DNA from 3 places in the Paenibacillus sp. DP01 genome. Region 1 is predicted to be linked to each of the others. Evidence: a T-box and tRNA genes for the amino acid it is inferred to sense, from the RefSeq annotation. Region 1 holds a T-box; the other regions hold tRNA genes.
The links. A T-box is a leader RNA that pairs with one kind of tRNA and senses whether it is charged. The one in region 1 lies ahead of metG (methionine--tRNA ligase), so its partner is inferred to be a tRNA-Met.
Positions count from the first base shown of each region.

Region 2: it encodes a tRNA-Met, which carries the amino acid that the T-box ahead of metG (methionine--tRNA ligase) is inferred to sense. The anticodon was not compared.
Region 3: it encodes a tRNA-Met, which carries the amino acid that the T-box ahead of metG (methionine--tRNA ligase) is inferred to sense. The anticodon was not compared.

Region 1 covers NZ_CP173059.1:3,459,828-3,464,538, reverse strand. The annotation lists gene ACH59B_RS15320 (copper amine oxidase N-terminal domain-containing protein) at 1-411, shown strand, start outside; gene ACH59B_RS15315 (Fur family transcriptional regulator) at 667-1,158, shown strand; gene yidD (membrane protein insertion efficiency factor YidD) at 1,160-1,450, shown strand; T-box leader at 1,488-1,760, shown strand; gene metG (methionine--tRNA ligase) at 1,866-3,884, shown strand; gene ACH59B_RS15300 (cytochrome c biogenesis CcdA family protein) at 4,053-4,711, shown strand, end outside.
Region 2 covers NZ_CP173059.1:4,326,249-4,330,959, forward strand. The annotation lists gene ruvB (Holliday junction branch migration DNA helicase RuvB) at 1-109, opposite strand, end outside; gene ruvA (Holliday junction branch migration protein RuvA) at 160-774, opposite strand; gene ruvC (crossover junction endodeoxyribonuclease RuvC) at 771-1,274, opposite strand; gene ACH59B_RS18910 (BofC C-terminal domain-containing protein) at 1,505-2,206, opposite strand; tRNA gene ACH59B_RS18915 (tRNA-Pro) at 2,320-2,393, opposite strand; tRNA gene ACH59B_RS18920 (tRNA-Leu) at 2,401-2,480, opposite strand; tRNA gene ACH59B_RS18925 (tRNA-Arg) at 2,493-2,569, opposite strand; tRNA gene ACH59B_RS18930 (tRNA-Gly) at 2,575-2,649, opposite strand; tRNA gene ACH59B_RS18935 (tRNA-Lys) at 2,685-2,760, opposite strand; tRNA gene ACH59B_RS18940 (tRNA-Asp) at 2,789-2,865, opposite strand; tRNA gene ACH59B_RS18945 (tRNA-Met) at 2,892-2,968, opposite strand; tRNA gene ACH59B_RS18950 (tRNA-Val) at 2,999-3,074, opposite strand; tRNA gene ACH59B_RS18955 (tRNA-Glu) at 3,084-3,155, opposite strand; tRNA gene ACH59B_RS18960 (tRNA-Ser) at 3,173-3,264, opposite strand; tRNA gene ACH59B_RS18965 (tRNA-Asn) at 3,268-3,343, opposite strand; rRNA gene rrf (5S ribosomal RNA) at 3,362-3,478, opposite strand; rRNA gene ACH59B_RS18975 (23S ribosomal RNA) at 3,629-4,711, opposite strand, start outside.
Region 3 covers NZ_CP173059.1:437,792-442,502, forward strand. The annotation lists rRNA gene ACH59B_RS01855 (23S ribosomal RNA) at 1-640, shown strand, start outside; rRNA gene rrf (5S ribosomal RNA) at 792-908, shown strand; tRNA gene ACH59B_RS01865 (tRNA-Ile) at 945-1,021, shown strand; tRNA gene ACH59B_RS01870 (tRNA-Ala) at 1,044-1,119, shown strand; tRNA gene ACH59B_RS01875 (tRNA-Asn) at 1,124-1,199, shown strand; tRNA gene ACH59B_RS01880 (tRNA-Met) at 1,233-1,306, shown strand; tRNA gene ACH59B_RS01885 (tRNA-Ser) at 1,310-1,401, shown strand; tRNA gene ACH59B_RS01890 (tRNA-Glu) at 1,433-1,504, shown strand; tRNA gene ACH59B_RS01895 (tRNA-Val) at 1,512-1,587, shown strand; tRNA gene ACH59B_RS01900 (tRNA-Met) at 1,617-1,690, shown strand; tRNA gene ACH59B_RS01905 (tRNA-Asp) at 1,716-1,792, shown strand; tRNA gene ACH59B_RS01910 (tRNA-Phe) at 1,844-1,916, shown strand; tRNA gene ACH59B_RS01915 (tRNA-Thr) at 1,942-2,017, shown strand; tRNA gene ACH59B_RS01920 (tRNA-Tyr) at 2,022-2,107, shown strand; tRNA gene ACH59B_RS01925 (tRNA-Gln) at 2,210-2,284, shown strand; tRNA gene ACH59B_RS01930 (tRNA-Lys) at 2,289-2,364, shown strand; tRNA gene ACH59B_RS01935 (tRNA-Leu) at 2,380-2,467, shown strand; tRNA gene ACH59B_RS01940 (tRNA-Gly) at 2,474-2,548, shown strand; tRNA gene ACH59B_RS01945 (tRNA-Cys) at 2,559-2,629, shown strand; tRNA gene ACH59B_RS01950 (tRNA-Arg) at 2,656-2,732, shown strand; tRNA gene ACH59B_RS01955 (tRNA-Pro) at 2,755-2,828, shown strand; tRNA gene ACH59B_RS01960 (tRNA-Gly) at 2,838-2,908, shown strand; gene ACH59B_RS01965 (PAS domain-containing protein) at 3,113-4,216, opposite strand; gene ACH59B_RS01970 (response regulator transcription factor) at 4,209-4,711, opposite strand, start outside.

The DNA.
Region 1 (4,711 bases):
TCGGATATCTCGCTCAATTATACCGAAGAAGTTGGTAAAACAGCTCAACGTATCGTTCTTGGTGATAATAAGGTAGACCCGAACCTGATTGGTACCGACGGCCTGGACGGCTCTTCTGCTTCCAATGCTGGTAACTTTGGTGTTGTATATAAGGTTAAGTTGGACCATGTAGCGCCGTATTCACTGATTGCGTTCAACCCGCGTGGAGGCGAATATTCCGGCTATGCGATGGTGAACAATCAGGTTGTGGGCATACCGACAAATGGTGCTGTATGGGCTCCGAATGAAATGAGTGTGCTGTATCGCACAGGTCATATCGAAGAAAGTGTAGAGATGTATTTCACTGCAGCTGCTGGTAGTAATCTGCCGGTTTCCGTAGTAGTTATGCCTTTACCAGCTATTAAAAATTAATTTTAAATAACCGGTGCTGTTTACCGGCTTAGACCACTTGAGTCTCATCATTCACCGTTTTAAAAGTCGATGTCACTTGCAGGATATAGGCGTTCTCCCGTTGCGAACTTGGTTGCAGCACTGGAGAACGTCTTTTTCTTATGAGTAGAGCGAATATCTCTTATAATATTGACTTTAATCGTGGTATAATGAATAGATGCAAGCCTAAGCCTGCATCAGAAAACCTGAAACTATAGACAGGGGAGGGTGAAACGCATGCTGACAAAGGATGAGATTATCGCAACGATGTCCGCTCAGGGGCTGCGTATTACAGATCAACGCAAGACGTTGGCCACGTTATTTTCCGAGAATGAAGGGTATCTGTCCCCTAAAGACGTTTATGAATATATGGGTAAGAAGTACAGCGGACTTAGCTTTGATACAGTATATCGCAATCTGCGTGTAATGCAGGAATTGGGTGTACTGGAGCAGGTATCTTTTGAGGATGGGATGAAGTTCAAGGTGAGCTGTAATGAACATCATCACCACCACCATATGATTTGCTTGAGCTGTCAGAAAACATTGCCGATTTCTTTTTGTCCAATGCAAATGACAGATACAACAGATCAATTCCAAATCGTCGAGCATAAGTTTGAAATTTTTGGTTATTGCAAAGACTGTCAGCAGAAGAATGGGCATACTGAGAGTAATTCGGATGGGGGTTTCAAACAGACGAGCAGTCACACTCACAGCCACGGGGGCTACTGAAATGAAAATCACCACACGCAGAGTGGTACAGGCTCCGATTCAGTTTTATCGTGCTTACATTTCACCATTAAAGCAGGCTACCTGCAGGTTCTATCCGACGTGTTCGGCGTATGCGCTGGAAGCGGTAGAAGTGCATGGTGCGCTCAGAGGCTCATGGCTAGCTGCAAAGCGTATAGCTAAATGCCATCCATTTCATCCCGGCGGTGTAGATTTGGTCCCTCCTGCAAAAAAGGGGTTAGATCAGTCTGACAAAGATCGTTTGGCTACCCATACTGAGAAGGGTCTGACTTGACAGCGCCATGCCGATTTGGTTATATTTTGGTTAATATTGTTTTCCTGTGAAGGGATGAGTAAGGTAAGTCGTCCAGTACAGAGAGCCGGAGTTAGCTGAAAACCGGTCTGGAGTGAAGCCTGAATATGGTCCTGGAGGAACCTTTTTCGAGCGTATTTGCCACAGTGAAGAAGCTATGTTCAAGAGGCAATCGTAAGGAGGAGGCGTGATCCAGCGTTAATGGGCGGTCAGATGTGACCGGTGAAGCCTGTATTCTGCGAGGGTACAGGGAATTTGGGTGGTAACGCGTGAGGTGACTCTCGTCCCATAGGGACGGGGGTCTTTTTTGTGCCCAATTTGTGTCGAATTCATGAATTGGAGTACCTATCATGGTAGCAAATCTTTTGCTGTCGTGAACAAAACAGGAGGAACATACATGTCTAGTGAGAACACATTTTACATTACAACACCGATCTATTATCCCAGTGACAAGCTCCATATAGGCCATGCCTACACGACGGTAGCGGGTGATGCGATGGCTCGCTACAAGAGGCTACGGGGCTATGAGGTTCGTTATTTGACAGGAACGGATGAGCATGGCCAGAAGATTGAGCAAAAGGCAAGTGCAGCTGGCAAAACGCCGCAACGTTTCGTAGATGACATTGTGGCAGGTATTCAAGACCTGTGGCGGAAGCTCGACATTTCCAATGACGATTTTATCCGTACTACGGAGGAACGCCATAAGGCTGTCGTACAGGAAATCTTTGATCGTTTATTAAAACAAGGCGATATTTATAAGGGAGAATACGAAGGTTGGTACAGCATTCCTGACGAGACTTACTACACAGAAACTCAGCTCGTTGACGTCGTGAAGAACGCTGAAGGTAATGTAACTGGAGGTAAGAGCCCGGATAGTGGACACCCTGTAGAACTGGTCAAGGAAGAGAGTTACTTTTTCCGCATGAGCAAGTATGCTGATCGGTTGCTGCAATTTTATGAAGAGAACCCGCAGTTTATCCAACCGGAATCCCGGAAAAAAGAAATGATTAACAACTTCATCAAGCCGGGGTTAGAAGATCTGGCTGTTTCCCGTACAACTTTTGACTGGGGTGTTAAGGTCAAGGGGGACCCGAAGCATGTCGTATACGTGTGGATTGACGCACTTTCTAACTACATCACTGCCTTGGGGTATGGCTCTTCTAATACTGAGCTGTACGATAAATTTTGGCCAGCAAATGTGCATATCGTAGGTAAAGAGATTGTACGATTCCACACGATATATTGGCCAATCATGCTGATGGCACTGGACCTTCCGTTGCCTAAAAAAGTATTTGCACATGGTTGGTTACTCATGAAAGATGGCAAAATGTCGAAATCTAAAGGCAATGTGGTAGACCCGGTAACGTTGATTGACCGTTATGGTCTGGATCAACTTCGATACTACTTGCTGCGCGAGGTGCCATTTGGAGCGGATGGAACATTCACACCTGAAAGTTTTGTAGATCGTGTAAATTCGGATTTAGCCAATGATCTGGGCAACTTGTTGAATCGTACGGTAGCGATGGTAGACAAATATTTTGACGGCAAAGTTCCCGCTTATGAAGCCAATGTAACCTCATTCGACGCAGCTTTGGTAGATATGGCAACATCGACTTATAGTAAAGTTGAAGAAGCCATGGAAAACATGGAATTTTCCGTGGCTTTAACGGCGATTAGCCAATTTATTAGCCGTAGCAACAAGTATATTGACGAGACGCAACCTTGGAATCTGGCTAAGGATGAGGCAAAACGTCGCGAATTGGCATCTGTTATGGTGCATTTGGTAGAAAGCTTACGTATTGCTTCCATTTTACTTCAGCCTTTCTTGACGCGTGCACCTCATCAAATTTGGGAACAACTCGGTATTCGTCAAGGGGAGCTGACTACATGGGATAGCGGCAAGCAATTTGGACGTATTCCAGAAGGAACGCAGTTGGTCAAAGGTAATCCGATCTTCCCCCGTCTGGACTCTGAGCAAGAGGTTGCTTTTATCGTAGAAGCAATGACTGGAGGTAAGAAACCGGAGGAAGCTGCGACACAAGCTCAACCGCTGAATGCATCTGAGGCGAGCCAGGAAGCACCAGAGCCGAAAGAAGAGATTGGCATTGAGGATTTTGCCAAGGTAGAACTGCGCGTTGCCCAGGTTGTTGCCTGTGAGCCTGTGAAGAAGGCCGATAAACTATTGAAGCTTCAGCTCGATCTTGGTTATGAGCAGCGACAGGTGGTATCAGGAATTGCGAAGTTTTATACACCTGAGGATATCATTGGGCGTAAGGTGATCTGTGTGACCAATCTTAAGCCAGTAAAACTTCGGGGTGAGCTGTCGCAGGGTATGATTTTGGCAGCATCACATGGGGATCAGCTTACATTGGCCACTGTACCGGATGGTATGCCAAATGGTGCGATTGTAAAATAAGAGGCTATATAAAATAAAAGAACGTAAAAAGCGTATGCTTGGATATTATTCTCCCAGGCATACGCTTTTTGGCTTGCATCATATTTTTCTCTGTCTATACGTATGTTTTAGTAGGTAGGGCTTGCATTTGCTCTGCGTGTTCACTAAGACAGGTGGGAGGAAATGATGATGTCAGATGTCAACGCCGGGTTGACCATCGTTGCTGGACTGGTTTCTTTTTTTTCACCGTGCTGCTTGCCACTATATCCATCCTATTTATCGTATATAACAGGAATGTCGGCACGTGAACTGGCTGAAGGACGGCACAGGGCAGAGGTTCGCTATCGTACGATGGGACACACGCTTGCTTTTGTATTAGGCTTTTCGGTTGTTTTTTATTCACTGGGGGCAAGTGTCGGGTTGCTTGGAGAATGGTTTGCCAATTATGGGGATACGCTAAGAGTCGTAGCGGGGCTACTTATTATACTCATGGGTCTGGTATCTCTTGGTTTCGTGCGTCCATTATTTCTAATGAGAGAGCATAAGCTGCGCTGGACATGGAAGCCTGCCGGTTACGCCGGTTCCTTTGTAATCGGAATTGGGTTTGCGGCAGGCTGGTCACCCTGTATCGGTCCTATGCTAACAGCTATTATCGCTTTGGCGGCAGTAGAGCATCACATTTGGTTCAAGCTGATTACTGGCTACGCACTTGGTTTTGCGATTCCGTTTTTTGTATTGGCTTTGCTGGCAGGCTCTGTTAAGTTATCGTCCCGTTATACTTCCATCCTTATCCAAATAGGTGGCATGCTGCTTGTGATCACTGGCGGTCTGCTGGTAACGGATCATAT
Region 2 (4,711 bases), 870 kb from region 1:
CCTTAACCTGATTTTGCCCGATATATTCATTTAGATAACGGGGGCGAAGGCTTAACTCCGCCGTCTGGTCTTCCATCATCAAATTGGCGGAAATAATCCGGTCATCCATATTCCATCGCTCCTCTTTTTACCAGAATCCTATCCACGGACATCAGCGTCCTATCCGGCAAACAACAGTTGCAAAGCCCGTTTCATCAAAATATCCGCTGAATCATCAGGTTTCGCATCTTTCTTCATTTTGCTCCATACCTTATCTAGCTCAGCATCCGTGTAACCGAGCGCCTTAAGCGCTTCACGCGCCTCACTCCAATACGAACCTTGACCTTCTTCTACAACAGGCTCCGCAAACAATCCGGTAGCCATTCCCAACGCCCCAATACCGTCCAGCTTGTCTTTCAAATCTAGAATCATACGTTGTGCCGTCTTTTTACCAATTCCCGGTAATTTGGTGAGAAATGTGATATTCTCCTGATAAATCGCCGTCACCACATGAGCAGGCGTACCGCCTCCCAAAATCCCAAGTGCCACACGCGGTCCAATACCAGATACATCGATCAGTTTACGGAATAATTGCTGCTCCTCACGGGTTGCAAACCCAAACAGTAAAATTGCATCTTCCCTTACATGATGATGAGTGTAAATAACCACCGGTCCTTCCGTTTTGGCGAACGCGTAAGGATTGGGACAAAATACCCGATACCCTACACCCTGCACATCCAAAACGACATATTCATTTTCCAAGTGAGCTACAGAACCACGCAAGAAATCTATCATTTTCGTAATACCTCATTTAATTTTGAATTTAGTCCATAGGAATGCGCATGACAAATAGCCACTGCCAAAGCATCCGCTACATCATCCGGTTTGGGCACAGCCTGGAGCTTTAGAAACATTCTAACCATCTCCTGTACCTGCTTCTTCTCCGCCTTGCCATACCCTACAATAGCCTGCTTTACCTGCATCGGCGTGTATTCCCCTATAGGCAAATTACGTTGTTTGGCAGCTAATACCAGCACTCCACGTGCCTGACTTACGGACATAGCCGTTGTAACGTTGCGATTAAAAAAGAGCTTCTCCAATGCTACCGCATCCGGCTTATACTTATCAATTAATTGCAACATGCCTTCATATACATGAAGCAGCCTGTCTTCTTCGGGGGTGTGTGCCTCCGTCTGGATGCAGCCATACTGCACAGGAACCACTTTACTACCAACCTTGTCTACAAATCCGAAGCCCACAATGGCAATACCCGGATCAATTCCTAGAAAACGCAAAAAAATCTCTCCCCTATCGCTCAAACATGACGTAACTAACCAACAGCCAGCACTATCGTCAATATACATGACCAAATCCCATATAAAGCGAACATATGTGTCGTTCTTTTCATTATAACAAAACTTTGTATCTAATAGAGGAAAAAGTTTAACCATGAGTGAAAACATAAAAAGAGACGCTACAAACCTCACCTCGTGGGCAAAGCCTAACGTCTCCGTACTTGGTGTAATCAATAATGCTGCTTTAATACCCTCTGTGTTCGCTCCACTGCAAAATCACTAAAAGTGGAGATTACACTGTTATACTCATTTATATCCTGTACACGGATTCCCTGCTGAAGTTGTTTATATACCCCTTCCGGCAAGGCCGTCTCCATGGACCCTATATCCAATTGAAAAAAGGTACGAATTACTTTTTCCTTTTTTGGCAGCCCTTCAAACAGTGTAAGCTGCCCATCAGTGCTTAAGCCCATATATGCGCGCTCTTTGCATGACTCCGACAAATCTTCCACTCTGCGCTCCAGCCACACTTCTCCTTTAGTATTAAGTCTTCCCTTCCAATCGGGATGTTGCTTCAGCAAATTTTCCAGCTGCTTTGAACTTAACGTTCCCAAGGAAGTGGTCTCCGTGCCACATACGTAGGTAGTTAACAAACGGGTCTTCCTGCTTATACCGGAAGCACGAATACTTTGCAATAGCTGCATCTGTGGGGAGCGGTCTTCGGTCGGGCTATATGATAACTCCTTCATTTCCACCTCTGCCATAACGGGAGTAGCCAGTGGTTGCGACAGCATAGCCTGCATATGATTCGAAAACAGAACGCCCAAACCTGTCAGTAAACAAGCCGCACTAAAAATAGTACATGCCCACACTGCTCTTCTCCACTGTTTCCAGCACCGTTTCATCTGTTTTTTCCAACTTAATCGCTTCACAGTAATCCCTTCCGTCCCACTTTTTGTGTTAGTGTGACCTGAAGATTACTGAATTATACAAAAGATAATAACATAAACAAAAAAGCCGCTGCTTCCAGCGACTTTCTTTTGAATCGGGATGACACGATTTGAACATGCGACCCCCTGGTCCCAAACCAGGTGCTCTACCAAGCTGAGCTACATCCCGAAATAGATGCCGGTGAGAGGACTCGAACCTCCACGGTTTCCCTCACGATTTTGAGTCGCGCGCGTCTGCCAATTCCGCCACACCGGCTTATGAAATTAATGGCGCGCCCTGAGAGATTCGAACTCCCGGCCTTTTGATTCGTAGTCAAACGCTCTATCCAGCTGAGCTAAGGGCGCAAATATGGAGCGGACGACGGGAATCGAACCCGCGACCCTCGCCTTGGCAAGGCGATGCTCTACCGCTGAGCCACGTCCGCAATACAATTATATTCATGACGTATAAGTGCATGAATGGTGAGCCATGAAGGACTCGAACCTTCGACACCCTGATTAAAAGTCAGGTGCTCTACCAACTGAGCTAATGGCTCCCAACAGGGTAATGTAACTTTGTGAAAATGGCGGAACTGACGGGATTCGAACCCGCGATCTCCTGCGTGACAGGCAGGCATGTTAGGCCTCTACACCACAGTTCCATAATAATTCTCATTAAAAAGTTAATTGGTTGCGGGGGCAGGATTTGAACCTGCGACCTTCGGGTTATGAGCCCGACGAGCTACCGAACTGCTCCACCCCGCGATAATAGTAGGGAAATCTATTGAAAATAAATGGTGGAGGCTGAGGGGATCGAACCCCCGACCCTCTGCTTGTAAGGCAGATGCTCTCCCAGCTGAGCTAAGCCTCCATACTACTATGACCCGTAGGGGATTCGAACCCCTGTTACCTCCGTGAAAGGGAGGTGTCTTAACCCCTTGACCAACGGGCCATGCTATAAAATAATTCTGGCGGAGAGAGAGGGATTCGAACCCTCGAGACGCTTTTGGCGCCTACACGATTTCCAATCGTGCTCCTTCGGCCAACTCGGACACCTCTCCATATGGCTCCCCGAACAGGACTCGAACCTGTGACAACTCGATTAACAGTCGAGTGCTCTACCAACTGAGCTATCAGGGAATAATAATTATAAAACTCGCTTGGCGGCGTCCTACTCTCCCAGGACCCTGCGGTCCAAGTACCATCGGCGCTGGAGGGCTTAACGGTCGTGTTCGGGATGGGTACGTGTGGAACCCCTCCGCTATCGCCACCAAACATGAATTTGCCTCGCAAATTCTTCCGTAAGCTTATTCGCTTCAGCACAGATCGTGTGAATGAATCGCCATACGCTTGTTGTATGTACTTCTACATACCTTCAAGGTTACACCCTGAAAACTGGATCCGAAACTCATTGCGTCTTATCTTTAGGATAAGCCCTCGACCGATTAGTATTGGTCAGCTCCATGCATTACTGCACTTCCACCCCCAACCTATCTACCTCGTCGTCTTCAAGGGGTCTTACATACTGGGAAATCTCATCTTGAGGGGGGCTTCACGCTTAGATGCTTTCAGCGCTTATCCCTTCCGTACATAGCTACCCAGCGGTGCTCCTGGCGGAACAACTGGTACACCAGCGGTACGTCCATCCCGGTCCTCTCGTACTAAGGACAGCTCCTCTCAAATTTCCTACGCCCACGACAGATAGGGACCGAACTGTCTCACGACGTTCTGAACCCAGCTCGCGTACCGCTTTAATGGGCGAACAGCCCAACCCTTGGGACCTACTTCAGCCCCAGGATGCGATGAGCCGACATCGAGGTGCCAAACCTCCCCGTCGATGTGGACTCTTGGGGGAGATAAGCCTGTTATCCCCAGGGTAGCTTTTATCCGTTGAGCGATGGCCCTTCCATGCGGTACCACCGGATCACTAAGCCCGACTTTCGTCCCTGCTCGACTTGTAGGTCTCGCAGTCAAGCTCCCTTCTGCCTTTGCACTCTTCGAATGATTTCCAACCATTCTGAGGGAACCTTGGGGCGCCTCCGTTACTCTTTAGGAGGCGACCGCCCCAGTCAAACTGCCCACCTGACACTGTCCTCGTACCGGATCACGGTACCAAGTTAGAACCTAGATACGATCAGGGTGGTATCCCAAGGATGCCTCCCTTCAAGCTGGCGCTCAAAGTTCTACGGCTCCCACCTATCCTGTACAGATCGTACCCAAATTCAATATCAAGCTGCAGTAAAGCTCCATGGGGTCTTTCCGTCTTGTCGCGGGTAACCTGCATCTTCACAGGTATTAAAATTTCACCGGATCTCTCGTTGAGACAGCGCCCAAGTCGTTACGCCATTCGTGCGGGTCAGAATTTACCTGACAAGGAATTTCGCTACCTTAGGACCGTTATAGTTACGGCCGCCGTTTACTGGGGCTTCGGTTCATAGCTTCGCCCGAAGGCTTACCACTCCCCTTAACCTTCCAGCACCGGGCAGGCGTCAGCCCGTATACTTCGCC
Region 3 (4,711 bases), 2.7 Mb from region 1:
GGCGGTCGCCTCCTAAAGAGTAACGGAGGCGCCCCAAGGTTCCCTCAGAATGGTTGGAAATCATTCGAAGAGTGCAAAGGCAGAAGGGAGCTTGACTGCGAGACCTACAAGTCGAGCAGGGACGAAAGTCGGGCTTAGTGATCCGGTGGTACCGCATGGAAGGGCCATCGCTCAACGGATAAAAGCTACCCTGGGGATAACAGGCTTATCTCCCCCAAGAGTCCACATCGACGGGGAGGTTTGGCACCTCGATGTCGGCTCATCGCATCCTGGGGCTGAAGTAGGTCCCAAGGGTTGGGCTGTTCGCCCATTAAAGCGGTACGCGAGCTGGGTTCAGAACGTCGTGAGACAGTTCGGTCCCTATCTGTCGTGGGCGTAGGAAATTTGAGAGGAGCTGTCCTTAGTACGAGAGGACCGGGATGGACGTACCGCTGGTGTACCAGTTGTTCCGCCAGGAGCACCGCTGGGTAGCTATGTACGGAAGGGATAAGCGCTGAAAGCATCTAAGCGTGAAGCCCCCCTCAAGATGAGATTTCCCAATTAGTAAGACCCCTTGAAGACGACGAGGTAGATAGGTTGGGGGTGGAAGTGCAGTAATGCATGGAGCTGACCAATACTAATCGGTCGAGGGCTTATCCTAAAGATAAGACGCAATGAAGTTTCGGATCCAGTTTTCAGGGTGTAACCTTGAAGGTATGTAGAAGTACATACGACAAGCGTATGGCGATTCATTCACAGAATCTGTGATGAACCGAATAACCTTACGGAAGAATTTGCAGAGCAAATTCATGTTTGGTGGCGATAGCGGAGGGGTTCCACACGTACCCATCCCGAACACGACCGTTAAGCCCTCCAGCGCCGATGGTACTTGGACCGCAGGGTCCTGGGAGAGTAGGACGCCGCCAAGCAAAATCCTTTAAAGGATGATAAAATTTAATGAATTAGGGCCTTTAGCTCAGCTGGTTAGAGCGCACCCCTGATAAGGGTGAGGTCGGTGGTTCGAGTCCACTAAGGCCCACCATTTCTAGATTGACTAAAAGTTTGGGGCTATAGCTCAGCTGGGAGAGCGCCTGCCTTGCACGCAGGAGGTCAGGGGTTCGATCCCCCTTGGCTCCACCAATATTCCCTGATAGCTCAGTTGGTAGAGCACTCGACTGTTAATCGAGTTGTCACAGGTTCGAGTCCTGTTCGGGGAGCCATATTTCAATACTTCTGAATTTTATATATAAGGTGGCGGCGTAGCTCAGCTGGCTAGAGCGTACGGTTCATACCCGTGAGGTCGGGGGTTCGATCCCCTCTGCCGCTACTCGGAGAGATACCCAAGTGGCTATAAGGGGACCCTCTGCTAAGGGGTTAGACTGCGTAAGTGGTGCGAGGGTTCGAATCCCTCTCTCTCCGCCACAAAATTATTAAATCAGAATTCATTTTGCAAGGCCCGTTGGTCAAGGGGTTAAGACACCTCCCTTTCACGGAGGTAACAGGGGTTCGAATCCCCTACGGGTCATAATTATGGAGGCTTAGCTCAGCTGGGAGAGCATCTGCCTTACAAGCAGAGGGTCGGGGGTTCGATCCCCTCAGCCTCCACCATTAATAATATTGTGAAATATCTTTGATGTCGCGGGGTGGAGCAGTTCGGTAGCTCGTCGGGCTCATAACCCGAAGGTCGTAGGTTCAAATCCTGCCCCCGCAATTAATTTCCTATTGGAAATGCCTCTGGAACTGTGGTGTAGAGGCCTAACATGCCTGCCTGTCACGCAGGAGATCGCGGGTTCGAATCCCGTCAGTTCCGCCATTTTAACTACATATAGTGTAAACTATATGATATAGTTGTAAAATAAAACATGGCTCGGTAGCTCAGTCGGTAGAGCAGAGGACTGAAAATCCTCGTGTCGGCGGTTCGATTCCGTCCCGAGCCACCTTTCAAGTGGGAATTGGCAATGTGCCGGTGTAGCTCAATTGGTAGAGCAACTGACTTGTAATCAGTAGGTTGGGGGTTCAAGTCCTCTCGCCGGCACCATTTTGGAGGATTAGCGAAGTGGCCAAACGCATCAGACTGTAAATCTGCTCCCTTACGGGTTCGGTGGTTCGAATCCATCATCCTCCACCAGTTTTATTGCCATGGTGGTCGTGACGAATGGGTTAACGTACTGAATTGTGGCTATGGCATTTGTGGGTGCAAGTCCCATTAATCGCCCTGTTGATTACATAATGGGGATTAGCCAAGCGGTAAGGCAACGGACTTTGACTCCGTCATGCATAGGTTCAAATCCTATATCCCCAGCCATTAAGAGCCATTAGCTCAGTTGGTAGAGCACCTGACTTTTAATCAGGGTGTCGAAGGTTCGAGTCCTTCATGGCTCACCATTTATAAGTTATTTTGCGGTCGTGGCGGAATTGGCAGACGCGCACGGTTCAGGTCCGTGTGGGCTAACCCCCCGTGGAGGTTCGAGTCCTCTCGACCGCACCATATTTTGCGGACGTGGCTCAGCGGTAGAGCATCGCCTTGCCAAGGCGAGGGTCGCGGGTTCGATTCCCGTCGTCCGCTCCATTATCCATACGGCGCCATAGCCAAGTGGTAAGGCAAAGCTCTGCAAAAGCTTCATCCCCAGTTCAAATCTGGGTGGCGCCTTGACTGCTCATTATGGAACTAAATATGCGCCCTTAGCTCAGCTGGATAGAGCGTTTGACTACGAATCAAAAGGCCGGGAGTTCGAATCTCTCAGGGCGCGCCATTTATTAAAAAGTGTATAATGTCGGGATGTAGCTCAGCTTGGTAGAGCACCTGGTTTGGGACCAGGGGGTCGCATGTTCAAATCGTGTCATCCCGATACTGATTTGCGGGTGTAGTTCAATGGTAGAACTCCAGCCTTCCAAGCTGGTAGCGTGGGTTCGATTCCCATCACCCGCTTTTTGCTATAGCGGATTCTTGTTGCCTCAGTGGTGACACCTTATAAATAAAGAGAGCCTGTCTGGGGACAGAGCTCTCTCTTTTTTTGTATGTTTATCTTCCATAGATTCTACAAAGTGTTGACTATCGATAATCCTTGCTATCGGTGTATTCCTTCTGCTCCTGCAGTGAGTATACACCGATAACTGATCTAGTACACAGGTTTTACACTGGTATGGTCAGCTGTATGGAGGTTCCCTGATTTGAAGCAGAGGTCATGCTCAAGAAGCCGCCTACTCCTCTAGCTCGTTCTTCCATGCTGAACAATCCAACTCCCTCTCCTTTGGATTCTCCAGAGAAGCCCATACCCTCATCCCGAATAGTTACTTTTATTATTTCGTCTTGATCCTCTACATCAACGTATGCTTCTGCTACATCTGCGTATTTAGCCACATTCGTCAGTGCTTCCTGTACAATTCTATAGATTGCTATTTCTTTTCGGATATCAAGGCGTTTACGTAAAGTACATTGAAAATGCACTTCGATTCCGTAATGCGAACAGAAATTTTCAATATAAGTTCTTAGGGCCGGTACGACACCCAAATCATCCAGAACTGAGGGACGAAGTTCCCACGCTAGGCCACGAACATCTTTAATGATATCGGTTACCTGTGCACGCAAATTTTCCAAAGTAGCGTTGGGTTGTTCAGCTAGTTGGCTATCTAGTTGAATAATAAGTGAAAACAGGCTTTGACCAATCCCATCATGAAGCTCTCTTGAAAAGCGTTTACGCTCTTCCTCCTGTATTTGCATGACTTGCGTCATCATGGTCTGAAGCTCTGCCTCTACTTTTTTTAATTTAGTTACTTCATTTCGGATCGCTAAGTACTGATAGGGTTTACCTTCCTCGTCCATAAATGGAACAATCGTAGTATTCACCCAGTAGTAGCTGTTATCTTTAGCACGATTTCGTATTTCTCCCTGCCATACCTCACCAGAACGGATCGTAGTCCACAGGTTCTTCATGAAGGCTCGAGTATGATAGCCCGAATTAATGAGACGATGATCCTGCCCGATCAATTCTTCACGACTATATTGCGAAATCTCACAGAACTTATCGTTTACGTACTGAATAATTCCTCGATGATCGGTCAGAGCAACGATGGAAGATGTATCTAGAGCAAATTTTAGATTGGATAGCTGGTGGAGAGAACTACGCAGTACATGGAGAAAAGGAGAATCTGGTATATGAATTTCCAAATCATTCAGTAGTTTATCGGTTGACTCCCCAAAGGCGGGCTGCAGTAAAGGGTTAGAAGGTTCATTCATAATGGAGCAACCCCTTTTTCAGTGCAAATTTGACCAACTCAGGCCGTGTTTTCAAGTTAAGCTTCTCCATAAGGTTGCTTTTGTGGGACTCTACGGTTTTGACGCTAATCACCAGGTGTTCGGCAATTTCCTTGTTGGCATATCCTTTGGCTACCCATGATAGGATCTCTTTTTCCCGCTCAGACAGGGATTCATACGGCCCGGTTATGCCCTCTTGTTTGATTTTGTCCAGATATTCACTCATCAGGCGTTTGGTTGCATTGGGATACAGATAGGCACTGCCTTCGGCTACAGACTGGATGGCAGCGAGTAATTCCTCATGAGGTGCACTTTTTAAAATATATCCAGATGCTCCGGCTTGAATGGCTCGGAACAGATATTCCTCATCATCATGCATCGTTAAAATAAGCACTTCTGTATCCGGCAACTGTTTTTTTAATTCGGTGGTTGCCGTGAGGCCATCTTTGCCAGGTGGCATACTAAAATCCATGAGCA